Regions from separate parts of the Halomonas saccharevitans genome, predicted to be linked through region 2. Evidence: riboswitches for the same ligand, from Rfam matches in the RefSeq annotation. Region 2 holds a riboswitch; the other holds the start of a gene.
The links. Region 2 has a riboswitch for thiamine pyrophosphate ahead of thiO (glycine oxidase ThiO). Riboswitches for the same ligand answer to the same signal wherever they lie in the genome.

Region 1 (14,111 bases), on a different contig from region 2:
CGCCGACACCCGGGTCCATGTGCTGCACGTGGCGCCCCGGGCCACCCGCACCGGCATGAATGCCCCGGAGATCGAGGCGATGAACCAGGCCCTGGGCAACGCCATGGATGCCCCGCAGCGGGTCGCCGGCCTGGTCCGCCGCGCCATCGAGGCCGGGCGGGAGGAGACCCAGCTGGGCGGCCCCGAGCGACTCTTCGCCCGGCTCAACGCGCTGCTGCCGGGCGTGGTCGACCGGGCCCTGCGCCGCCAGCTGCCCACCATTCGCCGCTTCATCACCAAGCCCCGAGGAGACACGCCATGATGCCCCGAGTGACGCCCGCCCTGCGGGCCACCCTGCTGGTCCTGCTCGTCGGGTTGCCAGCCGTCCCCCTGCTGGCCGCGACGCCCACCTCCGCTGACGAGAGCGTGGCCGAGGGGATCGAGCACCTGCAGCAGCGCTGGGCCGAGATCCACTACACCCTGCCCAAGGACGAGCAGGCGACGGCCCTCGAGGCCCTGGCCGCCAAGGCGGACCGGCGGGTGGCCGCCCACCCCGAGGCCGCCGGGCTGCAGATCTGGGCCGGCATCGTGCGCTCGACCCAGGCCGGCGCCAGCGGCGGCCTCGGCGCGCTGTCGCTGGTGAAGGACGCCCGGCGCGACCTGGAGCATGCCCTGGCGCTCGACCCGCTGGCACTGGACGGCTCGGCCTACACCAGCCTCGGCGCCCTCTACTACCAGGTGCCGGGCTGGCCGCTCGGCTTCGGCGACGACGACAAGGCCGAGCGCTACCTGAAGCGGGCCCTGGCCATCGACCCCGACGGGCTCGACAGCCTCTACTTCTGGGGCGACTATCTGCATGAGCAGGGACGCGACACCGAGGCCCGCCAGGCGCTTGAGAAGGCCCTTCAGGCACCGCCGCGGCCGGGACGAGAGCGAGCCGATGCCGGCCGCCGCGAGGAAGTCCGCGCCCTGCTGGAAACGCTCGGAACATGATCATCGCAAGGACAGGACATGCGCATACTGCTGGTCGAGGACGACCCCAGCCTGGCCGCGGGCATTCGCCTGGCGCTCAAGCCCGAACACTACGCCGTGGACCTGCTGGCCGATGGCCGGCAGGCCCTGGCGGCGCTGAAGGGCGACGAACCCTTCGATGCGGTGATCCTCGACCTGGGCCTGCCCGGGCTCGACGGCATGCAGGTGCTCGAGGCGGTGCGCCGGCGGGGGAACCGCGTGCCGGTGCTGGTGCTGACCGCCCGGGACGGCATCGATGATCGCATCGCCGGCCTGGACGCCGGCGCCGACGACTACCTGATCAAGCCCTTCCAGGTCGACGAGCTCAAGGCGCGCCTGAGGGCCCTGCTGCGCCGCAGCCAGGGACAGGCCAGCAGCGTGCTCGAGGCGCGCGGCATCCGCCTCGACCCCGCCACCCACAGCGTCAGCTGCCGGGAAACGCCCGTGCCGCTGTCGCGGCGCGAATTCGCCCTGCTGCAGGAGTTCCTCAGCCATCCGGGGCGGGTCTTCACCCGCGACACCCTGACCCGCCTGGTCTATGGCTGGGACGAGGAGGTGGAGAGCAACGCCATCGAGGTCCACGTGCACCACCTGCGCCGCAAGCTCTTCCCCGAGCTGATCCGCACCGTGCGCGGCATCGGCTACGTGATGGACAAGCCCTCCTCATGACCTCGATTCGCCGCCGCACCCTGGGCGTGGTGCTGCTGGTATTCGGCCTGAGCATGCTGGTGATCGGGCTGACCAGCTATCGCGACGCCGCCCACGAGGTGGAGGAGCTCTTCGATGCCAGGCTCGCCCAGAACGCGCGGCTGCTGGAGGGGCTGGTGGGCGCTCCGCTCCCCGAGGATCAGCGCCGTGAACTGCTGGCCAGCATCGGCACCGCGCTGCAGCGCGGTGACGATACACTGGGCCCAGTGGTGCGCCACCCCTACGAGAGCAAGCTGATCTTCCAGGCCTGGGGTGGCGAGACCCTGCTGCTGCGCTCTGCCGAGGCCCCCGAGGCCCCGCTCACGACGCTGCGCAACGGCTTCGGCAGCGCGCGCCTCGATGACTACGAGTGGCGGGTCTTCGCCCTGGACGCCCCGGGCAGCCCGCGGCGGGTGCTGGTGGCGGAGCGCGAGGACGTGCGCGGCGAGCTGGTCACCGCCATCGCCCTGCGCACCCTGATGCCGGACCTGCTGGGGCTGCCGGTACTGGGCCTGCTGCTGTGGTGGGCCATCGGCTGGGGCCTGCGGCCGCTGTCGCAGCTGGCCGAGCAGATCCGCAGCCGCAACCCCCAGAACCTGCAGCCGTTGATCATGCACCGGCTGCCCCGTGAACTGGAGACCATCGCCGGCGCCCTCAACCGGCTGCTCGAGCGGATCCGCACCCTGCGCGCCCGGGAGCAGCGCTTCATCGCCGACGCCGCCCATGAACTGCGCACGCCGCTGGCCGTGCTCGACCTGCACGCCCAGAACGCCCTGGCCGCCGACGATCCCGAGGATCGTCGCGAGGCGCTGGACAAGCTGCGCGGCGGCGTGGCCCGCGCCACGCGGATGGTCTCGCAGCTGCTCACCCTGGCCCGCCTCGAGCCCGAGCAGGAGGGCAATGGCCAGGGGCGCGAGATCGCGCTGCTGCCCGAGGTGCGCGAGGCGCTGGCCAAGCTGATGCCGCTGGCCGTGGAGGGTCGCCAGGAGCTGCAGCTGGAGGCCAACGAGGCGTCGGACTGGCGGCTGGAGGTGGAGCCCGGCGCCATCGATACACTGCTGCAGAACCTGGTCGGCAACGCCCTGCAGCACTCGCCGACAGGGGCCCTGATCCGCATCGTGCTCACCGCCGAGCATGACGCCGTGACGATCGACGTGGAGGATCAGGGACCCGGCATCCCGGCAAACGAACGCCATCAGGTGCTGGAACGCTTCCACCGTGGCGGCCCGGGCGCCGGGGCCGGCCTGGGGCTCTCCATCGTCGACCGCCTGCTGCAGCGCCACCACGGCCGGCTGCGGCTCGGCGACGCCCCGGGCGGCGGCCTGAGCGTCACGGTTACGCTGCCGAGAACGCAAGGCGGGACGTAACGCCGCCGCCCTGGGTCGCTGGCGGCGCCGAGCCCACGACGACGGTCGATCGAGGTGCCGCTGGTCGGGGCCTCAGGTCTTCTCGGACGCGCGCCCGGCCAGGTCAGGACGCGTCTCGTAGGCCACGTCATGATCGCTCAGATAGTCGCGGATCAACTGCCTCACCACCTGGGAAGGCGTCAGGTCCTGGGCCGCACACAGCTGCTCGAAGGCGCGCTTCTTGTGCGGGTCGATCAGCAGGGTCAGGCGTGCCGTCTTCTTTTCCATGACAATTCTCCAGAGCATTACCATCAAATGTTAATGCTCGCCGCCTTGCGGGGCAACGGCGCTGACGCCTTTGTCGACAATGCTAATGACATGTTAATGTCGTTAACATGCCTGATCGGCTCGACCTTCAAGGAGGATCCTCAGCATGGCACGCCACCGACCGTCCCTTCCCGGCATCGCTACCGGCCTGCGCGCGGCCTGGCGAGACGGCTACGGCCTGGACGACCTGCGCCGCGACATCCTGGCCGGACTGACCGTCGGCACCGTGGCCGTGCCTCTCTCCATGGCGCTGGCGATCGCGACCGGCGTTCCTCCCCAGCACGGGCTCTACACCGCGATCGTCGCCGGCGTGCTCATCGCGCTGACCGGCGGCTCACGCTTCAATGTCTCGGGCCCGACGGCGGCCTTCGTGGTCATCCTCTTCCCCATCGTCCAGCAGTACGGACTGGGCGGCCTGCTGATCGCCTCGATGATGGCCGGCATGATCCTGGTCGTCCTCGGCATCACCGGCATGGGTCGCCTGATCCAGTACGTGCCCTACCCGGTGGTACTCGGCTTCACGGCGGGGATCGCGGTGGTGATCGCGGTGCTTCAGCTGCCCGATTTCCTGGGCCTCGAGGTCGGCCAGCTGGGCGAGCATTTCATCGACAACCTCGGGCAGATCGCGATCTCGTTGCCGACCGTGGAGCCTATCGAGCTGGGGGTCGGCCTCTTCGCCCTGGGGGTCATGCTGCTCTGGCCGCGCCTGGGGCTGCCGCTGCCCGCGCCGCTGGTGGGCCTGGTCGCCGGTGCCCTGGCCGCCTTCGCCATCAACCACTGGCTGGCCGGGTCGGGCGCGGAGGTGGAGACCATCGCCTCACGCTTCACCTGGGAGGCCCAGGGCGAGACGGGCAGCGGCATTCCTCCCATCGCACCGAGCTTCATCGCGCCCTGGCGGCTGCCCGGTGCGGATGGCGAGCCGCTGGCGGTGGATTTCGCGCTGATTCGCGCCCTGCTGGGCCCTGCCTTCGCCATCGCCCTGCTGGGGGCGATCGAGTCGCTGCTGTGCGCGGTGGTCTCGGATGGTCTGACCCGGACCCGGCACGACCCCAACGCCGAGCTGATCGGCCAGGGGCTCGGCAACCTCGTAGCGCCACTGTTCGGCGGCATCACCGCCACGGCGGCCATCGCCCGCACCGCCACCAGCATCAGAAGCGGCGCCCGCTCGCCGATCGCGGCGGTGGTCCACGCCCTGGCGGTGCTGCTGGCGGTAGTGGCCCTGGCGGACCTGCTGGGACGGGTGCCGATGGCCGCCCTGGCGGCGCTGCTGTTCATCGTCGCCTGGAACATGAGCGAGGCCCGACACGTTCTGCACACCCTGCGCTCGGCCCCGCCGGGGGACGTGGCCATTCTCGTGACCTGCTTCACCCTGACCGTGCTCTTCGACATGGTGCTGGCGGTGGCCATGGGCATGGGGCTCGCCGCCGCGCTGTTCATCCGGCGCATGGCGCTGCTGACCGAGACCCAGCGCGTCGACGGCGAGCCCCATGCCAGCATCGGCGTACTACCCGACGAGATCGCCCTCTACGACATCAATGGTCCGCTGTTCTTCGGCGCCGCCGAGAAGGCGCTCACCTCGCTGCACCGGGTGGACCCGAAGGTGCGGGTGGTCATTCTCGACATGCACGACGTGCCGAGCATGGATGGCACCGCCATCGTCGCTCTAAAGGCGCTGATCGACACGATGCACCGTGAGGGGGTCGCCCTGGTGCTGGTCGGCCTGCCGACACGGATCCTCGTCAAGCTGCGCCGTGCGGGCATTCGCCGGGCGGCCGGGCGGCTGAGCTGGTGCAGGGAGCTGCAGCACGCCCGAAGGTCGGCCCAGCGCTGGCTCGACCGAGCCGCCTGACGCGCGAACGCCCCCTGACACGCACTGGTCATCTCTTCTTAAGCGGTCGTTAAGACGCCCCCCGTAGCGTCAGGGGGGCTGGGGCCGATGTTCGGCCCGGCCACCCCCAGGAGACACGACCATGCAAACGATCACCCAGAATGCCATCCCGGTGAGCCCGCGACAGGCCGGCCAACTGATCGTCGCGGGCCTGCTGCTGCTGATCCTCGGCGCGCTGCTGATCGGCTGGCAGCCGGTAGCCGTGCCCCTCGAAGTGGTCGCCCTGGGGGCGTCGGGCCTGGTGCTGATGACGCCGGGCATGAGCCGGCAGCATGAGGTCATGGAGGCCCTCTACAGCCTGACCCTGGCCAGCCTGATCACCCTGGCCGGCATTCAGCTGCTGGCCTGATGCGCGGCCTTTACAGTCGCGCGGACGACAAGGATAGTGGGGCCTGACGACGGGGGCGCCGCGGCGAGCAGGCCGCAGCTGAGATGCACCCTTGGAACCTGACCCGGACAATGCCGGCGTAGGGAGTCGTGCAGCGCCGGCCTCCCGTCGACCTGCACCTCCCCCGCCGGGGAGGCCCCATGCACCACATCGATCCCGCCGCGCACCTGGCCCGGGTGCGCGAGATCCGCCCGCTGGTCCACAACATCACCAACCATGTCGCCATGAACAGCATGGCCAACGTGCTGCTGGCGATCGGCGCCTCGCCGGCCATGGTCCACGCCCGCGAGGAGGCCGCCGAGTTCACCGCTCTGGCCGGCGCCCTGACGATCAACATCGGCACCCTCTCGCCCCACTGGGTCGAGGCCATGGAGGCCGCCGCGCTGGCGGCCGGAGAGACGGGGCGCCCCTGGGTGCTGGATCCGGTGGCGGTGGGCGCCACGCGCTATCGCCGCGAGACCGGCGCGCGACTGCTGGCGCTCTCGCCGACCGTGATCCGCGGCAACGCCTCGGAGATCATCGCCCTGGCGGGCGGCGCCGGCGGCGGACGCGGCGTGGACAGCACCGACCCCGCCGAGGCGGCCCTCGCGGCCGCCCGTCGCCTGGCCGAGCGCACCGGCGGCGTGGTGGCCGTCACCGGCGAGGTGGACCTGGTCACCGACGGCCGGCGACTCGCCCGGGTGCACGGCGGCCACCCGCTGATGCCCCGAGTCACCACCCTGGGCTGCGCGCTGACCGGCGTGGTGGCGGCCTTCCTGGCCGGCGCCGACGACTCCTTCGAGGCGACGACGGCGGCGCTGGCCGGCTACGCCGTGGCCGGCGAGCTCGCCGGCGAGGTGGCACGCGGCCCCGGCAGCTTCGCGGTCGCCTTCCTCGATGCCCTCTATCACCTGGATACCGAGGCCCTCACCGAGCGGGCCCAACTGGAGGTTGCCGATGCACCCTGATCTCTCGCTCTATCTCGTCACCGACGGCGGACTCTGCGCCGATCATGGCCTGGAGGAGACCGTGGTCGCCGCGGTCCGGGGCGGCGTGACCCTGGTGCAGCTGCGGGACAAGCACGCCACTGATGCCGAGATGATCGACCAGGCCCGCCGCCTCAAGGCGGCGCTCGAGGGCACCGGCGTGGCGCTGATCATCAACGACCGGCTGGAGGTGGCGCTCGCCTCGGGTGCCGACGGGCTGCACATCGGCCAGGACGACGGCGACGTGGCCCGGGCCCGGGCCGCACTCGGCCCCCAGGCGATCCTAGGGCTCTCGGTGCAGACCCACGAGCAGCTCGCCCGCCTCGACACGAGCGCCCTGGACTACCTCGGCCTGGGTCCGGTGTTCGCCACCCCCAGCAAGCACGACCACGCCGAGCCGCTGGGCTTCGACGGCCTGGCCGCCCTGGTGGCGGCGAGCCCGCTGCCGAGCGTGGCCATCGGCGGGCTCAAGGTCGAGCATGCCGAGGCGGTGCGCCAGGCGGGCGCCGGTGGCCTGGCGGTGATCTCCGCCATCTGCGGCACCCCGGACCCCGAGGCCGCCGCCCGCGCCTTCCCGCGCCGCTGACGACGCACCCCATATGATGATGTGCCCCTTCAGCATGACGCCCCTCTCGGGGAGGGGCGTCGTCGTGACGAGGGGCAGGCAAATCAGTGCGCCAGCATGTCCCGCACGATGCCGTCACCGTCCAGGTGCGAGGGATAGTAGGTCGGCCAGTGCACGACCTCCTCCAGCAGTGCCTCACGATCGTCACCACAGTAGAGGTGGAAGTGGTCCGCGTCGGTCGGGGTGATAGCATGGTCGCTGAACTGGATATAGCGCGGTAGCGCATCGCCGCCGGCTTCGAGCTCGAAGACGTATCTCACGCCTCGATTGCCGGCTGCGTAGGTCAGAACCTCGTAGCCGTCGTACGCGTAGTCGCCGGACCTCGCCTGGCCATTCTCGTGGAAGGTGACGGAATTCCCGTCGATCACGAGGCGATCGACGTCAGTCCGATAGCCCCTGTCGTAGTACTGCTTGATCTCTTCGGCCGTTTTCTCGGCGCTCCGCTCTGCCTTGTGGGCCTGCACCTCATCGAGGGTGCCATCCTGCAGGTAGGGGTAGAGCGACTGCCAGTCGCCTGCCCAGTCTGACAGTGACCGGTCCTCGATCTGGCTGTCCTCGAAATACCCGGCGTAGACGTCCTCATCATGGTCGTGCGCATGGTCGTGGTCGTGATCATGACTGTGGTCGCTGGGCGATACCTCGTTGGCGGCGCAGCGCGTCACGCCCTCGGCCAGCCCACGCAGCAGCTGTGAATAGAGGCCGGCCCCGAGCGGCAGATCGACGCCCAGGGGATCGATGACGATCGAGGTCTCGACCTCGGTGCCCTCGAACACGCTCTCGACCAGCGCCGGGTTGTATTGCGGCTCGCGGAACACGCATTGCACACCGAGCTCGGCGACGCGTTCCTGGATCTCGCGGACGCGTGCCGGGCTCGGGTCGGAGGCATCGCCCAGGGAGATTGCCCCGGCCGCCGGCACGTCGAAGCGGTTCTCGAAGTACTGATAGGCATCGTGGAAGACGATGAAACGCGTTCCACGGTCATCCGCGAGGTGGTCGTCCAGTTCGTCGATCAGGGCCTCCAGCTCGGCCTGCCCCTCGGCCGCATTCCGACGATAGGTGTCGGCGTTGCCGGGGTCGAGATCGGCCAGCGACCCGGCGATGGCCTCGAGCCAGGCCTGGGCATTCACCGGATCGAGCCAGCCATGGGGGTCCACGCCGTCGTGGGCATGACCGTGACCCTGGTCGTGAGCCTGATCGTCATGCGCCTGATCGTCGTGCCCGTGGTCGTCGTGGCCATGGTCGTGCGCCTCGAACGTGGCGCCTTGACGGTACGCAAGGCGGCGAGTGCCCGGCGTCTGCATCAGCTCCACCTTCAGCGCCTCGTCGGCCAACGAATCTTGCGCCCGAGCCAGCCACGGCGTCAGGTCGTCGCTGACCCAGAAGACGATGTCTGCATTGGCCAACGCCTCGGCTTCCGAGGGCCGCATGGAGTAGCCGTGCGGGGAGGCGCCCGGCTGGATCACCAGGTCGGGCGAGCCCAACTTTCCCATCACCCGGTCGACCAGCGAGTGGACCGGCGGGATGTCCACGGCCACAGCGGGCACTTCGGCAACCGCGACGGCGGGTGCTAGCAGCCAGGGCAGGCAAAGCGGACGTAGTAGCTTGTTCCTCATCATTCCTCTCCGTATCCAGGACACGTGCAGGCAGTGAACGAGCGATTGTGGCACAAAGTGTTATGTTATAACATTAACGGTCGTGTCAACTCCATCCGACTTCAATGGCTTCGAACACCAGGACGACTACACCGGAGGGTCACCATGCCGCTGCTCTCGCTCAACGATCTGCACGTCGCCCTCGGCGGGCGAACCGTGCTCGAGGGCATCGATCTACGCCTCGACCGCGGTGAGATCGTCACCCTGGTCGGTCCCAACGGCTCCGGCAAGTCGACCCTGCTGCGGGCCATCATCGGCGCCGTGCAACCCACTCGCGGCCAGCTCGTGCGCCAGCCGGGCCTCACCATCGGCTACGTGCCCCAGCGGCTGGCTATCGATGCCACCCTGCCGATGACGGTCACCCGCTTCCTGAACCTGCCGCGTCGCCACCCCAAGCAGGCGGTACGCCAGGCTCTGGAACAGGCCGGTGTTCCCGGGCTGAGCCGACAGCAGGTGACGGACCTCTCGGGCGGGCAGTTCCAGCGCATCCTGCTCGCCCGGGCGCTGCTGGAGCAGCCCGACCTGCTGCTGCTCGACGAGGCCACCCAGGGCCTCGATCACCGCGGCACGGCCGACTTCTATCGCCAGATCGAGAGCGTGCGTCGCGAACTGGGCTGCGCGGTGCTGATGGTCAGCCACGAGCTGCACGTGGTGATGCGCGCCTCGGATCGCGTGGTGTGCCTGAACCGCCACGTTTGCTGCCAGGGTACCCCCGAGCGGGTGATCTCCTCACCGGCCTACCGGGAGCTGTTTGGCGCCGACACCGCCGACACCTTGGCGTTCTATCGCCATCATCACGACCACTCACATCACGATGCCCCTGCCAACCCGCCCGCACCGTCGGCAGCCGGCGCCAGTCATCTGGAGGCCACCCCCTGATGCTCGACGACTTCATGGTTCGCGCCACCCTGGCCGGCCTCGGCGTGGCGCTCGCCGCCGCACCGCTGGGCTGCTTCGTGGTATGGCGGCGCATGGCCTACTTCGGCGATGCCACCGCCCACGCCGCCATCCTTGGCGTGGCGCTATCGCTACTACTCTCCACCTCCATCTTCGCCGGCGTGCTGGTGGTCTCGCTGCTGATGGCCACCCTGGTCTCGCTACTCAGCGGGCGGGGCTACGCCATGGATACCCTGCTCGGCGTCATGGCGCACTCGGCGCTCGCCTTCGGGCTGGTGGCGGTCTCGTTCCTCTCCGGGGTACGCATCGACCTGATGGCTTACCTGTTCGGCGACATCCTGGCGGTCGGCAAGGACGACCTGGCCATCATCGGCGGCGGGGCGCTGCTGGTGATATGCCTGGTCGGGTGGCGCTGGTCGGCGCTGCTCACCGCCACCCTGGATGGTGATCTCGCCCGGGCCAGCGGCATCGACCCCAAGCGCGAGCAGCTGGTGCTGACACTGTCGCTTGCCGTGGTCGTGGCCGTAGCGCTGAAGGTGGTGGGCGCGCTGCTGATCGCCGCGCTGCTGATCATTCCTGCTGCCGCCGCTAGGCCTTTCTGTCGCACCCCGGAAGCCATGGCATGGCTGGCAGCCGGGTTCGGGGCCGCCTCGACTAGCGGCGGCCTGCAGGCTGCCTTCTGGCTCGACACCCCCACCGGCCCCACCATCGTCTGCCTGGCCGCGATCCTGTTTGCCCTATCGAGCCTGACTGGACAGCTCAAGCGCCGAGTGGCGCGCAGCTTGTCGCCTCCCGACGCGGCGCCTTGAGCAGGACGTCCGGCGCTGCATGGGGCGCCTGTCTTCACCCATGGGTGAAGGCCGCCCTCCTGGCCGAGGCGCAGTAATGACCTCCACCACCTCGCCACGCACGGCATTATAAAAGCAGCTGGGCCGCCCCATATGGCAGGCCGGCCCCTGCTGGTCGACGAGCAGCAGCACGGCGTCGCCGTCGCAGTCCAGTCGCGCCTCGATGAGCCGCTGCCGGTGGCCCGAGCTCTCGCCCTTGCGCCACAGGGCCTGCCGGGAGCGCGACCAGTAGCAGACTCGCCCGGTGTCCAGGGTCTCGCGCAGCGCCTCGCGGTTCATCCAGGCGAGCATCAGCACCTCGCCACTGTCATGCTGCTGGGCGACGGCGGTCACCATGCCATCGTGTTCCACGGCATGGCGGCGATGACGGCTTCGAGCGGGCGGCGCTCACCGCGCTCGGCCTGTTCCAGTTGCCTCCAGACGTCCATCAGGCCTCCTGCCAGTTCCACTGGCTACGTGCCACGGCGTCGTGGGCGTGCAGGCTTTCGGCATGTACGACGCGCAGGGAGAAGCCGTCGATACCGGGCTGTTCGCAAAGCGCGTGATGCAGGCGCCGGGCGGCATCCTCGCAGAACATCAGATTCTGACCGTTGGCCAGGGCGAAGGCCTGCTCATCGATACGCTTGACCGCCGTCTGCAGGGGCGTACCGAGCGCCTGTTCGACACGCTCTACCAGAGCCGCCAGCGGCAGTTCATCGACGTCTTCTCCCAGGCGCAGCGACAAGTGAGCTTGGCTGCGCTGGCTGTGGGGCGTGGCCAGCACGCCCTGCTCGCTGCCCAGCCAGGCATGCACCGCCCCACGGGTGATCGGGATGTCGACGAAGTCCTCGTCGAAGGCCTGCTGGATCAGCTGACGGGCCAGGGCCGCGGAACAGGGGCAGGTCGAGGAGTAGCCCACCGTCAGGTCCAGGGTGATCGCCAGGCCTTCGGCATCGCGCCGGCAACGCAGCGCGAAGGGATAGGCCTGCCACCCGGAGAGGGAACTGATCAGCGCGGGCCGCTCCAGCAGCGCCTCGCCACTCAGGTCGAGAAAGGCGACATCCGAGAGCCCCTGATGGGTGTCCAGGAACGACGCCAGCACCGCCGCCATCCGCGAGACCGTCAGCTCATGGCCCTGCAGCTCGGCCAGTGCCAGATAGAGCCGGGACATATGAATGCCTCGCGCGGCGGGGTCGTCCAGACTGACCCCCGCCGAGACCCGGCCGTTGACGGGCCGTCCTGCCAGCTGGAGCGGCAGAGCGACCTGCTCCATGCCGACCCAGGAGAGGGGACTGTCGCGAACGGTTCTGTCATCGGCCACATCGGGCAGGTGGTGTGGGGGCATGGGTCGAGACTCCTCTAGCAAGGGGAAGGGAGAGTCCGGCTTGGCAACGCCCCTGGCGGACGAGTCGATCTCGGTCAGGTGGTCGCTACGCCGACCGCGAGGGGCTGTGCCACCTTCAATGGGCATGGCCGGCCTGGTGACCAAAGGTGGCATTGAACTGCAGCATGGCCACCCAGCTCTCGTCCTGGCCGGCGAAGTCCTCGTGACTCAGCTGGGCGCGCAGGAAGGCATGGTCTCGAAAGCGCCAGGTCGCCTGTCCGCTGTGGCGGTAGGAGGCGTCGACGGATTCCAGTTCGCTGGGGTGGACGTGGACGGTCTCGTTGGTCAGGCCCAGGGCCTCACTGCGCACCCCGAGCTCCCAGTGCGGCGCAACACCGTAGATGGCCTCGACATAGGCGCCGTCCTGCTGCTCGGTGAAGTCGTCCCGCGTCTCCCAGGCATGATGGTGCTCGACCCGCTCGGTCAGATCGCGCTCGGTGTAGAAGTATTCGGCGCCCAGGGTCCAGTCGCCCCGGCCCCCGTGCCGGCCGCTGCGGTAGTGATAGCGGGCATCCAGGCCGGCGAACCAGCCGTCACCCTCCAGGCTATGGGCATGCTCGCCATGGTCATCGAGACGGACGTACTGGCGATTGACGCCGGCGGATGCGCCGTAGTCGAGGGTCTGGCCGTCGCCCAGGGCGGCGCGCTGCTTGGCGAAGATCGTCACCAGCCGCGGGCCACTATCGCGCGCCTCGCTGCCCCCCTCGTCGAAGCGGCTGAGAGGCTCGCCGTCCCCTTGCAGCCACTCGGTGCCCAGGGTGGCGTGCGGCGAGGGTGACCAGGTGAGCTGCACGCCATCCTCACGCAGGCCGTGATCGCCGAACAGGTACTCGTTGACCAGCGGGCGTTCGATGAAGTCCCAGGCATGGGGATGGCGACTGTTGACGTGACCGATCTCCGACAGGAACCGGCCGGCCTTGATCCTCAGGTCGTGAGGCAGCGCCCGCGTCGCCACGAAGGCCTCCTCGAGACTGACGTCGTCCTCGGTAAGCGATACCACGGCCTGCCCCTCGAACAGCGAGGTCTGCCCGCGCAGCATCAGCTCCGAGTGCCCCAGGTTGAAGCCTTCATCGAGGCCATGCTCATGACCGTGAGCGTCATGATCCTCGTGGCCTTCATCATGACCTTCGCCATGGCCAAAGCCGGCGGGCGAGCCCTCATCTCCCGAGACGCGGTTGTGGTAGATGCCCTCCACGGTCAAGGCGGCGGACAGGCGCAGATCGGCAAGCCCCGCGTCAGCACGGTCATTGTCATGGCCGCGATCGTGACGATGCGTCTCATGGGCATGCCCATGAGCCTCGTGATCGTGCTGGTGGGCGCCGTGTTCTTGGCCCTGTGCCGCCGTGCCCATCAACAGGGTGGCGGCGAGCGGTGTGAGAAGGTGGAAGGGGCGGCGTGACATGCGATCTCCCGGTCGGATGAGGTGGGCTTTGCTTCAAGCGCGAGAAAAGATACGTTATAACATAACATTAAAGCAACCCTCGAACCCGCTGAGGCCACGCCATGCCGACGAGCGCACGCCGCCAGGATTCATCCGACTCTCGCGCCATCCCCCGCCATGCGGAGGGCAAGGAGATCAGCACCCTGCCCCGCGTTTTCGAGGATGACATCAACATCGCCATCATGCGGCGCCGGCTTCCCGACGATATCCAGGCCGGCGTGAAGACACAGCTCCAGGCCGAGCGGGCGCTCTCCTTTGCCTGGCTCGGCCCCGCCGGAGACGCCCTGCGTGCGGAACTGGCGCAACACCTCCATGCGCCCGACGCCTGCGGTGAGCTGATCGAGGATATCGTGACCCTGGCCGACGCCATGGCCTACCTCTTCGACACCGATACCGTGGGTCTGCGCCTGCGCCGGATGGACGGCGCCATGTGTCCCCGCTTTCACTGCGACAACCTGCCGGTGCGCCTGGTCACGACCTACCACGGCCCCGGCAGCGAGTGGCTGCCCGAGTGGGCGGTGAATCGCCACGGTTTGGGGGCGCCGACGCCCGAGAAACCGGAGATCGTCACCGAGCCGGGCGCCGTGCAACGGCTCGAGGTCGGTGACCTGGCGCTGCTCAAGGGCAGCGGATGGATCGGCAACGAGGCGCACGGCCTGGTACACCGCAGCCCGGACGTACCGGCAGACCAACC
Region 2 (14,111 bases):
CAGTCATCTGCCTTTCCTTCTCGTGTGGTGGTCATCGGCGGTCGACCGGGCGTCGGTGAGGCCGTGGTCGGGGGCTCGGCGGCGCAGTCGCCGGCTGGGCAGGCGATCCAGGTCGCCGAGGCGCCGGGTCAGGTCGTCGGTGAGTCGTGCCAGCTCTCGATTGAGCCACAGATAGCCGCCGGGACTAAAGAGGCGTCTTCCGTCGCTCGCCCGGGCGTTGGCGGCAAGCTCGGCGTGGCGGTCCAGGGCGAAGGGGGTAATGGTGACGTCGATCGCCCGGCCGGTGCGCACCTGGAAGGCCAGGGTGCCGATGCCGCGTGCCAGGGTGTGCTGCTGTTCGCGCAGTCCGTCCATGGCCTCGATGAGCTCGTGCCCGTCGCGGCTGTTCCAGTGGGTCTCGAGCAAGAGCTCGATGGTGGAGAGCATGCGCCGCTGCAGCGAGATCAGATCGTCCAGTTCGTGGCGGGTCAGGCGTCGCTCGCGGTGGATGGCATCCACCAGGCCGCGCTGCTTGATCAGCAGGCTGCTGGTGGCCTTGAGCAGCTCGCGGGCGTCGATGTCGTGGGCGGCCGTGGCGGTGGTGTGGGCATGATAGAGGCGGGCCATGCGATCGAGATTGTCGGCCAGCATGAAGCGCATCATGTCGGTAGCCTTCTGGGGCAGCACCAGGACCGTGACGGCGATGCCTACGAGGGTGCCGAGCAGCACGTCGAAGGCGCGCCATAGTGCGATGTTAAGCTCCTGCTGGCCGCCGCCTATCACCAGCAGCAGGCTGATGGCGAACATCAGGCCGCTGTAGCCGTGCCGATTGCCGAAGGTCAGCCAGGTGGCGGCGGCGATGCCGCACAGGGCGCCGAAGGGCACCAGGTAGGGCCAGGGCAGGGGGAGCATGATCAGCAAAAGCCCGACGCTGGCGCCGAGCACGGTGCCGAGCAGGCGCTGACGTCCCTTGTCGAGCACGCCGCCGATGTGAGGAAGGTTGCCCATCACCATGATGGTGCTGACCAGGGCCCAGCCGCTGTGCTGGATGGCAAATGCTTCGATGAGGGTAAAGGTGGCGCAGAGGGCCAGCACGATGCGCAGCACGTAGAGCTTGCGTCGATGCTGATAATTGAAGTAGGGGTCACGCAGGCGCGGCAGGATCATGAGATGGCGTCCCGTTGGAGGGTCGCGCCCGACGCTTTCAGGATAGTGCTAGCAGGAGAGTGCTAGTGAGCTGGTGCCCGGAGCCGGGCTCGAACCGGCACGGTGTTGCCACCGAGGGATTTTAAGTCCCTTGCGTCTACCAATTTCGCCATCCGGGCGGCTCGGTCACGAGCGGGCAACCAGGGAATAGTGGAGGCTGGAGTCGGAATCGAACCGGCGTACACGGAGTTGCAGTCCGCTGCATAACCACTCTGCCATCCAGCCTCATGAGTCGTACCATTCGTAGGGAATGGAGCGGGAAAGGAGATTCGAACTCCCGACCCTCGCCTTGGCAAGGCGATGCTCTACCGCTGAGCTATTCCCGCCTGACTCGAGTGCGTATTATACGGATAAGTCGGTGACTGTCAAACGCTTTCTATCCCTTGAGCGCCAATCGCCTTAGCGCATGGAGCTGCTGAGGTGCGGCCAGGCCGCGCGCAGGTAGAGGATCATCGACCACAGCGTGAGCAGGGCGGCCACATGCAGGGTAATAACGCCGAGCATGGCGATTGGCGTGCCCGGCGTGAAGGCGAGCAGCAGCAGGAGGGCAGTCATCTGCAGCGTGGTCTTGACCTTGCCGATCCAGGAGACGGCCACCTGGCCGCGCTTGCCCATCTCGGCCATCCACTCGCGCAGCGCGGAGATGACGATCTCGCGGCCGATGATCACCAGCGCCGGCAGTGTCAGCCAGATCACGTCGTAGCGTTCGATCAGCAGCGACAGGGCCACCGCAACCATCAGCTTGTCGGCCACCGGGTCGAGAAAGGCACCGAAGGGCGTGGACTGGTCCCAGCGGCGGGCCAGGTAGCCGTCGAGCCAGTCGGTCACGGCGGCCAGGGCGAACAGCGCGGCGGCCAGCGGCATGCTCCAGGAGAAGGGCAGGTAGAACAGCACCACCAGCAGCGGGATGAAGACGATTCTGGCCAGGGTGAGCAGGTTGGGTATGTTCATCGGGAGTTGCGATCCTTGCCTTGGGTGCCGGGAAAGTCTCTCATTCTATCCGCCCGCGCTCGGGTCATCCATGCGGGGCGCGATGAATCGTCTCGGCCGTCCGGATGTAGAGCTGCTGATGCCGGGCATCGGCGGCAGCGCCTCGTAAGCTCGCCCGGCGCTATTCATTCATGCAGGTCATCCATGGAGGGCGCGATGGATCGTCTCGGCCAGCGTCGCGCTGATGCCGGGAACTCGGGCGAGCTCCTCACGATTGGCCTGCTTGACGCCGTGCAGGCCGCCGAAGAAGCGCAGCAGTTCGCGCCGCCGGCGCGGGCCGACGCCCGGGATGTCCTGCAGGGTTGAGGTGCGCCGGGTCTTGTCGCGCCGCGCTCGGTGGCCGGCGATGGCGAAGCGGTGGGACTCGTCGCGGATGTGCTGGATCAGGTGCAGGGCCGGCGAGGCGCCATCGAGATCCAGGCTGCGATCGACGGTCTCGACGAACAGCGTCTCGAGGCCCGCCTTGCGGGTGGTGCCCTTGGCCACGCCGAGCAGCGCGACGCCGGTGACGCCGAGCTCGGCGAAGACCTCGCGGGCCATGTTCAGCTGCCCCTTGCCGCCATCGACGATTAGGATGTCCGGGCGCTCGCCCTGGCCATCGGCCAGGCGCCTGAAACGGCGCGTCAGCGCCTGGCGCATGGCGGCATAGTCGTCGCCGGCGGCCACGCCCTCAATGTTGAAGCGCCGATAGTCGGACTTGCGGGGGCCGTTTTCGTCGAACACCACGCAGGAGGCCACGGTGGCCTCGCCGTGGCTGTGGCTGATGTCGAAGCACTCCAGCCGCTGCGGGGTGTGCTCGAGATCGAGAGCCTCGCGCAGGGCGTCGAAGCGCTTTGCAAGCTGATTCTGGCTCGCCAGCTGGCTTGCCAGCTGCTGCTCGGCGTTGGTGCGCGCCAGCTCCCGCCACTGGGCACGATGGCCGCGGACCTGGTCGGTCACTCGTATACGCTTGCCGGCGCGCTCGCTCAGCGCCTGGGCGATCAGCTCGTCCTCCGGGACCGGGTGGCTGGTGATCACCTCGGCGGGGATCTCGCGGGCCTGACCCAGGTAGAACTGGCTGAGGAAGTCGCCAAGCAGGGCCTCGGGGCCCAGGTCGAGCCCGTTAGGCGGGGCGTGGTGTCGCGCCCCCAGCAGACGGCCCTGGCGCACCGTGAGCACTGAGATGCACAGCGCCCCCGGACGGCTGGCCAGGGCGAAGACGTCGGCGTCGCCGTTACCGGTGTCGACGAACTGGCGCTGCTGCAGCTGGCGCAGGTCCTGGACCTGGTCGCGCAGCCGGGCGGCCTCCTCGAAGTCCAGGTTGGCGCTGGCCGCCTCCATGGCCTCGGTCAGCTCCCGGGTCACCGCCTCGCTCTTGCCCTCCAGGCACATCACCGCATGTTCCAGGTCCCGGCGGTAGTCTGCTTCGCTGATGAAGTCCACGCAGGGCGCGCTGCAGCGCTGGATCTGATACTGCAGGCAGGGCCGGGTGCGATGGGCGAAGACGCTGTCCTCGCAGTTGCGGATGCGAAAGATCTTCTGCATCAGCGACAGGCTCTCGCGCACGGCGCCGCTGCTGGGGTAGGGGCCGAGGTAGCGTCCGTCGTCCCGACGCACCCGGGCGCGCTTGTACTCCAGGGCCGGGAAGGGGTGGCGGTCGGTGACGAAGATGAAGGGGTAGGACTTGTCGTCGCGCAGCAGGATGTTGTAAGGCGGCCGCAGCTCCTTGATCAGCGTCTGCTCGAGGATCAGCGCCTCGGTCTCGCTGTTGGTCACCGTAATCTGGATATCGGCGATGCGGCCTACGAGGGCCTGGGTCTTCGCGTTGTGGGCACCGCGGAAGTAGCTCGCCAGGCGCGCCCGCAGTCGACGGGCCTTGCCCACGTAGAGGGTCTCGCCCTGCTCGTCGAGCATGCGATAGACCCCGGGTGACTGGCTGACGCTGCCGAGGAAGTCTCGGGAATCGAAGCTCATGGTTGCGGCGTGCCGGAAGAGAGAAACGGGACCCGATTCTATCAGATTCGATTGCGCCTCAAGGATCAGTCGACGTTGCTGAAGCCGTCGACCAAGCCGTGGCGCAGGCCTAGGTGGGTCAGCTCGACGTCGGAGGCCACGCCGAGCTTCTCGAAGATCCGGTAGCGATAGGTGTTGATGGTCTTGGGGCTGAGGAACATGCGCTCGGCGATATCGGCGACGCGCTGGCAGTTGACCACCATCATGGCGACCTGAAGTTCGCGCTGGGAGAGCTCGTCGAAGGGGTTGTCGGGCGCGTCGATACGCGACAGTACCAGCCGCTGGGCGATCTCCGGGCTGACGTAGCGCTTGCCGTCGAATACGCAGTGGATGGCCTCGACCATCTCGTCATGCTGACAACCCTTGCTGATGAATCCCTGGGCGCCGGCTTCCAGCAGCCGTTGAGCGAAGGCCTCCTCGATGAAGGCCGTCAGCACCAGGATGCGGATATCGCCGGCGAAACGATGGATCTTGCGGGTCGCCTCCAGGCCGCCGATGCCGGGCATGCGGATGTCCATCAGCACGATGTCCGGCTCGAGCGTGCGTGCCTGGGTGATTGCCTCCTCGCCATTGGCCGCTTCGCCGACCACGCGGATCCCGTGCTCGGCGTTCAATAGATGGGCGATGCTGGTCCGCACCAGGTGGTGGTCATCGGCGACAAGAACCCTGATCACGCGGGCGCTCCTGAGACGTGGTGGTGAGAGTCGGCGAGAGGCGAGCGTGCGAGAAGAGTCGCCTGCGTATCGACCGGTCGGATGGCTGACGGTGCCAAGAGTGTCACATTACGTGTCTAAGTCAAATTGGCACAAGGGCCAAGATGCGAAAACGCCACTAGGGACTTGACGCACGCCAAGGCGTTGCGTACTATATGCCTCGTTCTCGCAGGGCGGGAACGACGTGGGGCCTTAGCTCAGCTGGGAGAGCGCAACACTGGCAGTGTTGAGGTCAGCGGTTCGATCCCGCTAGGCTCCACCAACAAGACACTTCGAATCAGCCGCTTAGCGCATCGCGCCAGGCGGCTTTTTCGTGCGCTGGGGGAAAACTAGGGAAGCTCCACGCGGTTCTCTTAGCATCAGGCGCTGTCCGGCAGCACGAGTGTCTCCTTGCCCGGGTCCTTCGGCTGCTGCCAGAAGGGGCGTGGCGTCGATTGGACGATCATCGAGGCGCTTCCCGCACGGCGTCTTCCCTCAATGGCGCCCTTACTTCATGGCTAATAGGGGTTACAGTAGGCCATTGCTATGGACAGGCCGTCGGGGAGATCACCATGGAGTTTCGCTTCCAGCGTCGTATTCGTCTCGCACCCGGCGTGCGCTTTCACACCACGCGCCTGCGCCCCGGGCTGTCGCTGGGGCCGCCCGGGATCAGCCTGCTGATCGCGGGCGGCGAAGCCGACGAGCCGCTGCCCGTGGATCTGGAGATCACCGCCAGCGGAGAGGTTCGCTATCGGCAGGCAGACGGCACGCGAATGACCGCGGCCGGGGCCCGAGAGGTGCGTCGCCGCGCCGAGGCGGAGCTGCGCGAGGCCCTCGGCGCGCACTGCGAGGACCTCAATGCGCAGCTTGAGCGGCTCGGCCGCCTGCACGAGCAGACGCCGGCCCCGGATGCCACCGGCTATCGGCCGCGCAGCTACCCGGAGTCGCCTCCGGTGCCGGTGGCCGAGACGCGCCCCGCCTGGTGGCAGGGCCTCTGGGCGCCGGCCCGCCGGCGGCACGACCGCGAGAACGCCCGACGCCAGGCAGAGCACGCACAGGCCTATCGGGCCTGGGAGTGGCGAAAGGCGGAGTTCGACGCCCGAGAGTTCCAGCGCCAGCGGCGCGAGGACGAGGCAAGTTGGGACGACCCTGACGCCATGCAGCAGACGCTGGTCGAGCGTCTGGAGGAGCTCGACTGGCCGCGCGAGACGCTGATCGATTTCGCGCTGGTCGATGATTACCGCACCATCGCCCTGGATATCGACCTGCCAGGCCCCGAGGAGATGCCCGACCGTCGCTGGAGCATGCCCGCCAAGCGCATCAAGCTGTCGCCGCAGCGGCTCACGGTCACGCGTCAGCGCCAGCTCTACCGGGATTACCTGCATGGCGTGGCCTTTCGCGTGCTCGGTGCAGCCTTCGCGCGGCTGCCGCGCATCGAGCTGGCGCTGGTCTCGGGCTATCGGCGCCTCGATGACCCGGCCGCCGATGGCGGCGGGCGCCGCTACCTGTTCAGCGTCAAGGTGAGCCGTGAGCAGTGGCAGGGCCTCGCCTTCGATGAGCTGGCGAGCCTCGATCCCGGTGAGGTGCTAGCGGACTTCTCCCTGCGCCGCGAGATGACACGCGGCGGCGAGCTTTGTGACATCACGCCCTTCGAGCCCGATTGGCGCTGGCGCTAGCGGTCTTTCTTACTAGCACTCTTTTATCATCGTGACCGCTCTCGGGCTTTTCCGCTCCCGGTCTTCCCGTTCTCCGCGCGGCCGTCCCTCAGTCGAAGGCGTCCTGGCCGGCGCTGAGGATATGGCGCAGGCCGTGGCACTCCACCAGCGGGTCGGTGCAGTTGACCACGATGTCGGAGTGGGCCAGCACGTAGCCCTTGCCGGTGATGGTGTTGTCCACCACCGTCAGGGGGCCCTCCGGACGGGTGCCGATGCACTCGCCGATGAAGCCGGTCTCGCGCAGCGAGATGGTCTCGAGTCGATCGCCTGGCCGGAGGCGCCCTTCGTGGTGCATCAGCGCCAGGCGCGCCGAGGTGCCGGTGCCGGTGGTACTGCGACAGATCACGCCCGGATGCACGTAGGTGGTCGAGCGGGATCGATAGTAGCCGTCCGCGACCTGCTCGACGGGCCCCATGAAGTGCAGGAAGGGCAGGGGGCCCACGTCGCCCAGGGTGTAGTGCGAGAAGCCGCGCTCGGCCTGGATCGCCTCGACGATCCGGTGAGCGCAGTCGGCCAGGGCCCGCTCCTCCTTACGCACCAGCGAGAAGCCGAGCTCCGTGGCGTCCACCAGGGCATAGAAGCCGCCGCTGTAGGCCACGCTGTAGGTCACGTCGCCGAGCCCGGGCACGTGGAGGCTGGCGCGGTAGGTATCGATATAGCTCGGCAGTCCCGCGCAGGTGATCGCCTCCACCACGCCGTTCTCGACCAGCGCCTCGATCTGCACCAGTCCCGCCGGGGACTCGAGCGTGAACTGCTGGCGTCCCTCCACTTTGGCCACCAGGCCGCTCTCCAGCACCGCGGTGGCGGTGCAGATGGTGTTGGAGCCGGAATAGATCGGATAGCCCATCACCTCCATGATGATGTAGCCCGCGGCAGCCCTGGGGTCGCTGGGGGGGACGAGCAGGTCCACTGACATCTCGGGGATGCCGTAGGGCTCCTCCAGCAGCAGGCGGCGCAGGCCATCGGCGTCGTCGCGCAGGTAGTGCATCTGGTCGCGGACGGTGGCGCCGGGCAGCGGCGCGATGCCGCCGACGACGATGCGGCTGACGTCGCCGCCGGCGTGGGTATCGATCAGTTGCAGGGTCAGTGGCTGGCTCATGCGGGTTCCTCGAGCGCGAAGCGCGCACCATGTTCGGCCCATTCGGCATCCGGCACGATCACGATCTTGCCCAGGTAGCCGCTGCCGCGGTTGACGAAGTAACGCTCGGCGGCGTGCAGCTCGGAGAGCTTGAAGGCGGCGTGGAGCACCGGCTTGAGCCGGCCGTCGCGTATCCAGGCCATCAGCTGCTCGGCCTCCTCGCGGGTGCCGTGGGAGACGCCGAATATCTGCACCTGATAGAGATAGATGCGCGTCCACATCAGCTCGCTTACGTTGCCGCCGCTGGCGCCGGCGATGGAGAGCCGCGGATAGCTCGCGCGTCTGGCCATGTCGACGATCATGGTGTCGATGAAGCGGCCGGTCATCTCGCCGCCCACCAGGTCCATCACCGCATCGATGGGCGCGCCCTCGGTGGCCTCGAGCACGCGATCGACGAAGCTCGGCAGGTCGCCGCGATCGATGACCGCCTCGGCGCCGAGTGCGAGGAGGGCGTCGGCCTTGTCGAGCTGGCTCACCGCATAGGGGATGGCGCCGACGATCCGGCACAGCTGGATCAGCGCCGTGCCCACGCCGCCGCTGGCGCCGGTGACCAGCACCCGCTCGCCGGCGGCGACGCGAGCCGAGGTCATCATGTGGTAGGCGGTCTGGTAGGAGCACATGCCCATGGCGGCGAGCTCGGCATCGGCGAGTTCGGGGTTGGGCACGTGTTGGAACTGGTCCGCCGGCACGGCGATGTACTCGGCGAAGCCGCCGTCGGCGCCGTGGCCGTAGTAGTCCGGCATGAGGTTGAGGTCGCGGCGTCCATCGGGGTAGAGGTTGAAGTCGAGCAGGCCGCGCTCGCCGAGGCGCGAGGCCGGTACGCCCTCGCCTACGGCGACGACGCGCCCGGCCACGTCGGCCCCCTGGATGCGCGGGAAGGTCAGGGTGGGGGAGCCGCCCATGGCGAAGGAGGTCACCTCGCCCTTGTCCCTGGTGGGGTAGAGGCCCTCGCGGGCCTTGCGGTCGGTATTGTTCTTGGCCGTCGCCGTGACCTTCACCAGCACCTCGCCGCGAGCCGGGGCCGGCACGGGAACGTCGGTGCGATAGGCCAGGCGGTCGACGTCGCCATGCCCGGTCAGCAGCATGGCCGCCATGGTCTCGGGAACGCGTTCGCTGCTCACGGGGTGCCTCCTGTCATCGCTGTCGATTCGACTCGACGATAGCAGACTTCCCCGACCCGGCGTCATCCCTTTCGGCCGCTGCGCGGGTCGGTGTGTCGGTGGCCCGGTGGTATCCGTCAGCCGCCGCTATGCCAGAACGGCTGCCCGACGGTCGGCGTGCTCGGGCTGGCGGTCTGGCGCTGCTGCATCAGCCCGGCGCGATACGCCTTGCGCCCGGCGATGATCGCCTCGGCGAAGGCCTCGGCCATCAGCGCCGGTCGGTGGGCCTTGGCCACGGCGGTGTTGAGCAGCACGCCGTCGAAGCCCATCTCCATGGCCTCGGCGGCCTGGGAGGGGGCGCCGAGGCCGGCGTCGATGATCAGCGGCACGTCCAGGCGCTGGCGCAGGGTCTGAAGGGCGTAGCGATTCATCAGGCCGCGGCCGGTGCCGATGGGCGCGCCCCAGGGCATCAGCGCCTGGCAGCCCGCGTCGCGCAGCCGCTGACAGAGCACCAGGTCGTCGGTGCAGTAGGGCAGCACCTTGAAGCCGTCGTCGATCAGCGTCCGGCAAGCCTCCAGCAGGCCGAAGGGGTCCGGTTGCAGGTTGTAGTCGTCGCCGATCACCTCGACCTTGATCCAGGGCGTGTCGAACATCTCCCGGGACATCTGGGCCAGGGTGATGGCCTCCCGGGCCGAGCGGCAGCCGGCGGTGTTGGGCAGCAGCCGACAGCCGCTGTCGCGCAGGATCTGCCAGAAGGCGTCGCCGTCGCCCTCGGCGGGATTCTGGCGGCGCAGCCCCAGGGTCACCATGTCGCAGCCGGCGGCCTGGATGGACTCCTGCATCACCGCGGGCGACGAGTAGAGGGCCGTGCCAAGCAGGAAGCGGCTGGAGAAGGTCTCGTCGTAGAGCGTCAGGGTGTCGTCGTGTAATGCGTTCATCAGCCGCCTCCCACCGGGGCCACGATATCGATGCGATCGCGGTCTTTAAGGACCCGCTCGGCGTAGGCCGAGCGGGGCACGAACTCGCCGTTGATCGCCACGGCGACGCGCCGCTCGGTGTAGTGCCAGGTGTCCAGGGCATCTGCCAGCGCCGTATCGGTCGGCAGGCGGGTGGTTTCGTCGTTGAGGCTCAGGGTGATCTCGTTCATGCAGCGCTCTCCTGGGGCGGATGTCCCGTCAGGGTCTCGGCGAAGGGCTGCTTGCCCCGGCCGCGGATAGTGGCCAGCAGGTGGCAGGCGACCGCCGGTGCCAGCAGATAGCCGTGGCGGAACAGGCCGTTGGCGGTGATCAGGCCGTCACGCTGGGTGACATGGGGAAGGTTGTCCCGGAAGGCGGGGCGCAGGTTGACGCCCTGCTCCAGGATGCGTGCCTCGGCGAAGGCCGGCGACAGGGTGTAGAGGGCGCTGCCCAGCTCCAGGGAAGACTGCAGAGAGACTGGCGAGCGGTCCTCGCTCTCGATCTGGGTGGCCCCGATGACGAAGCGCTGGTCGGGCTTGGGCACCACGTAGAGCTGGTAGCGCGGATGCATCAGGCGCACCGGGCGGGTGAGGCGGAGCTCCGACGTCTGCACGTGCAGCGTCTCGCCGCGCACCCCGCGCAGGCTGGCGTGATGCTGGCGGGCGCCGGTGCCGCGACAGTCGATGACCAGATCGAAGGCATGCCGGCCGTCGCGGGTCTCGATCTCGCCGGGGAAGGTGTCCACCGGGCAGTGGGCATGGCAGGTGCCACCCAGGCGGCGAATCTCGGTCAGCAGGCGCTCGAGCAGGGCGCGATTGTCCAGGTGAGCCTCGCCCGGCAGGTAGAGGCCCTGTCGAAAGCCCGCCGCCAGGTCGGGCTCCAGGCGGTGGATCTCGGCGTCGTCGAGCGACTGGCAGGGCGGCTCCTCACCAAGTACGTGGGTGAGGTCGCGACGAAACTGGGTGAGCTCCCCCATGTCCTGGGCGTGCGCCACCATCAGGCTGCCCTGGTGATGCCACAGGTCGCCGGCATTGAGAGCGTCGAGCCAGCGCGGCCACTGGGCCAGCGCGAAGCGCCCCATGTCAAAGACGCTGCGCTCGGAGACCGCGGTCTCGCACAGTGGCGCCACCATGCCGGCCGCCGTCCAGGCTGCAGCGGCGGGGTGCTCCAGGTCGCCGGCATCAAAGAGGGTGACGGCATGGCCGTCGCGCAGGAGTTGCCAGGCGACCAGTCGGCCCAGCAGGCCGGCGCCGGCCACGGCGATGGTTCTATCGGTGGGGTGTGTCATGGCGTTGTCCATCCAGCAGAAGACGTGGAGGAACAGGCTGGATGACGAAAGGGGGCTGCTGGGCGAGACGACAGCTTGTTCCCTCCGCAGGCATCAACCTGATCAGGTTCAACGGGTTCGGCCGTACCGATCTCAGCCCCCGTGCACGTCTCCATGAGCGTACCGGGGCTCCCCGACAAGTCGTCACAACGTAACCAAAAATGCCCGGGCGCGCAATCGAGGGCGCGCCCGGGCATTTTCCAGGGCTGGTCTTCAGGTCTGGTCTTGAGGCTGGTCCCGATACGCTAGCCCGGCATCGGGCTCAGGCGCAGTCGGCGGCCCCTTCGCCGAACATGTCGAACAGCAGCTCGCGGCCGAGGCCGGTGAGCACCAGGCGCTGCTGGTCGTTCCAGGTGGCGGCCTGGCTGTTCTCAAGGATCGTCTGGCAGGGCGCCCAGTCGCTGGTGGCCGCTCCCAGGGTCTTCAGGGCCTGGCGATCGAGGCCGCGATGGCTGACGGTGACGGTCTCGAGCACATGGCCGTGGCGATAGAGCATGGCGGCCATGTGGGAGAGGCACTGACGCAGGCTGCGCTGCATGCCGCTGTGACTGGGGTGGGAATGATTCATGCTGCCGCATCTCCTGAACGGGATTGCTGCGGCGCATTATACATGCGACGAAGGTCGATGTCATACCAAGGTATAAGGTGGCCTCCGCCGCGTCTCCGTCAGCTGTCCACGTGTCCCAACAGCAGGAACTCGATCAGCGCCTTCTGAGCGTGCAGGCGGTTGCCCGCCTCCTGCCAGACCACGGCGCGCGGGTCGTCGAGCAGGGTCTCGCTGATCTCCTCGCCGCGGTGGGCGGGCAGGCAGTGGAGGAAGAGGGCGTCTTCCCGGGCGTGATCGAGCAGCGCCTCGGTGACCTGCAGGCCGGCGAAGTCCGCCTCGCGCTTGGCCTGCTCTTCTTCCTGGCCCATGGAGGCCCAGACGTCGGTGGTGATCAGGTCGGCGTCGGCCACGGCGGCATGCGGGTCGCGCACGATGCTGACCCGGTCGCCGGCGGCGTCGAGGATGTCCTGGCGGGGCTCATAGCCCTCGGGGCAGCAGATGCGCAGCCGGAAGTCGAACTGTCGGGCAGCGTTGATCCAGGAGTGGCACATGTTGTTGCCGTCCCCGATCCATACCGCAGTGCGATCCTTGACGCTGCCGCGCAGCTCGGTCCAGGTCATCACGTCGGCCAGCAGCTGGCAGGGGTGGTAGTCGTCGGTCAGGGCATTGATCACCGGCACCGAGCTTGCCGAGGCGAACTGCTCTAGGCCCTGGTGGGAGAAGGTGCGGATCATCACCGCATCGACCATCTCCGAGAGCACGCGGGCGGTGTCGCCGATCGGCTCGCCGCGGCCGAGCTGGGTGTCGCGCGACGACAGAAACAGCGCGTGGCCGCCGAACTGCGCCATGGCGGTCTCGAAGGAGACCCGGGTGCGCGTCGAGGATTTCTCGAAGATCATCGCCAGGGTGCGGTTGGCGAAGGGGGTATAGGTGGGCCCGTGGGTCTTCAGGCCATTCTTGATCGAGATGGCGCGCTGGATCAGGTAGCGCAGCTCGTCCGGACTGAGATCGAGCAGGGTGAGGAAATGGCGGATGGCCATGGGGTCGCTCCACGGGGAAAAACGACCATCCTAGCCAGCCCACGGGGGATGCGCAACGCGCCCGGCATCAGTAGAATGGCTGCATCCACAAGGCCGACCCGCGCGGTCGGGTATTGCCCGAATCCCCCCGGGTCGCCCGGCAGGCGAGTCCAGTAAACGAGTAAGGGAGACGTCATGAGCACTACCGTCGAGAACATTCAGCGCCAGATCGGCGAGAACCCGATCCTGATCTACATGAAGGGCACGCCCCAGCTGCCGCAGTGCGGTTTCTCCGCACAGACCGTCCAGGCCCTGATGGCCTGCGGCGAGCGCTTCGCCTTCGTCAACGTGCTGGACAACCCGGACATCCGCGCCGAGCTGCCCAAGGTCGCCAACTGGCCGACCTTCCCGCAGCTGTGGGTCGAGGGCGAGCTCGTGGGCGGCTGCGACATCGTCGCCGAAATGCATCAGTCCGGCGAGCTGGAGACCCTGGTCAAGGCCGCGGCCGCGCGCGCCCAGGAAGGCGAGGGCGACGCCCAGGCCTGAGGGCCGCCTGCGCGCCGCGCAGCATGACAAAACCCCCGTCGGCCAGCGCCGGCGGGGGTTTTCGTTGGTAGGCGTCTCGGGGCATACGGGCGTTCAGGCCTCTTCCATGCCCTGCTCGCGCTGCGCCAGGTCCCAGCCGCCCAGGTCCTTGTAGCGATTGACCATGGCGCAGAACAGCTCGGCGGTGCGCTCGGTATCGTAGCGGGCCGAGTGAGCGGCGCTGTTGTCGAACTCGATGCCGGCGGCGCGGCAGGCGCGGGCCAGCACGGTCTGGCCGTAGACCAGGCCGGCGAGCGACGCGGTATCGAAGCTCGAGAAGGGGTGGAAGGGATTGCGCTTGATGCCGCAGCGCGCCACCGCCGCGTTCAAAAAGCCGTGATCAAAGGCCGCGTTGTGGCCGACCAGCACGGCGCGGGTGCAGCCGTGGGACTTGATGGCCTTGCGCACCGGGCGGAAGATTTCGCCCAGCGCCTCGGCCTCGCTGATCGCGACTTGCTGGCGCAGCGGGTCATCGAGGCGGATGCCGGTGAAGTCCAGTGCCGACTGTTCCACGTTGGCCCCGGCGAAGGGCGTGACATGGTAGGCATAGGTGGCATCGGGCAGCAGGTTGCCTTCCGGGTCCATGGTCAGGGTTACCGCGGCGATCTCCAGGATCGCATCGCCTTGCGCGTTGAAGCCGCCGGTTTCCAGGTCCACCACCACGGGCAGGAAGCTGCGGAACCGCTGCGCCATGAGTTCGCGGGCCATCGCCTCGCTCATGCACCTCTCCTTGTCTGGGGCATCGTTTCTCTAGACCGCGGCAGTCTACCAGCTTGGCCGCAGCGCGTCCCGTCGCCGGTGTTCGCTGGAGGCTCGTCGCGCTATAATCTCCCCCTTTCATGATCGTTAGCCAAAAGGAGCCTCA

Region 1: it holds a riboswitch for thiamine pyrophosphate, as region 2 does, so the genes downstream of both, thiM (hydroxyethylthiazole kinase) here and thiO (glycine oxidase ThiO) in region 2, are expected to answer to the same signal.

What each region holds. Positions count from the first base shown of each region.
Region 1 covers NZ_JAVXUR010000002.1:454,277-468,387, reverse strand. Annotated here, with positions in the region: gene RSO68_RS07630 (SDR family oxidoreductase) at 1-301, shown strand, start outside; gene RSO68_RS07625 (hypothetical protein) at 298-972, shown strand; gene RSO68_RS07620 (response regulator transcription factor) at 991-1,659, shown strand; gene RSO68_RS07615 (ATP-binding protein) at 1,656-3,044, shown strand; gene RSO68_RS07610 (CopG family transcriptional regulator) at 3,117-3,311, opposite strand; gene dauA (C4-dicarboxylic acid transporter DauA) at 3,457-5,199, shown strand; gene RSO68_RS07600 (hypothetical protein) at 5,321-5,587, shown strand; TPP riboswitch at 5,629-5,729, shown strand; gene thiM (hydroxyethylthiazole kinase) at 5,767-6,573, shown strand; gene thiE (thiamine phosphate synthase) at 6,563-7,177, shown strand; gene RSO68_RS07585 (metal ABC transporter solute-binding protein, Zn/Mn family) at 7,261-8,829, opposite strand; gene RSO68_RS07580 (metal ABC transporter ATP-binding protein) at 8,974-9,747, shown strand; gene RSO68_RS07575 (metal ABC transporter permease) at 9,747-10,574, shown strand; partial or broken gene hisI (phosphoribosyl-AMP cyclohydrolase) at 10,641-11,041, opposite strand; gene folE2 (GTP cyclohydrolase FolE2) at 11,041-11,937, opposite strand; gene RSO68_RS07560 (TonB-dependent receptor) at 12,053-13,378, opposite strand; gene RSO68_RS07555 (DUF1826 domain-containing protein) at 13,480-14,111, shown strand, end outside.
Region 2 covers NZ_JAVXUR010000001.1:57,054-71,164, forward strand. Annotated here, with positions in the region: gene nadB (L-aspartate oxidase) at 1-7, opposite strand, end outside; gene RSO68_RS00295 (FUSC family protein) at 4-1,146, opposite strand; tRNA gene RSO68_RS00300 (tRNA-Leu) at 1,218-1,304, opposite strand; tRNA gene RSO68_RS00305 (tRNA-Cys) at 1,337-1,410, opposite strand; tRNA gene RSO68_RS00310 (tRNA-Gly) at 1,437-1,511, opposite strand; gene pgsA (CDP-diacylglycerol--glycerol-3-phosphate 3-phosphatidyltransferase) at 1,585-2,136, opposite strand; gene uvrC (excinuclease ABC subunit UvrC) at 2,314-4,128, opposite strand; gene uvrY (UvrY/SirA/GacA family response regulator transcription factor) at 4,194-4,841, opposite strand; tRNA gene RSO68_RS00330 (tRNA-Ala) at 5,067-5,142, shown strand; gene RSO68_RS00335 (DUF4236 domain-containing protein) at 5,432-6,535, shown strand; gene RSO68_RS00340 (proline racemase family protein) at 6,624-7,673, opposite strand; gene RSO68_RS00345 (alcohol dehydrogenase catalytic domain-containing protein) at 7,670-8,806, opposite strand; gene RSO68_RS00350 (thiazole synthase) at 8,950-9,750, opposite strand; gene thiS (sulfur carrier protein ThiS) at 9,750-9,959, opposite strand; gene thiO (glycine oxidase ThiO) at 9,956-11,056, opposite strand; TPP riboswitch at 11,119-11,241, opposite strand; gene RSO68_RS00365 (hypothetical protein) at 11,358-11,663, opposite strand; gene argF (ornithine carbamoyltransferase) at 11,762-12,682, opposite strand; gene grxD (Grx4 family monothiol glutaredoxin) at 12,857-13,207, shown strand; gene rnt (ribonuclease T) at 13,301-13,966, opposite strand.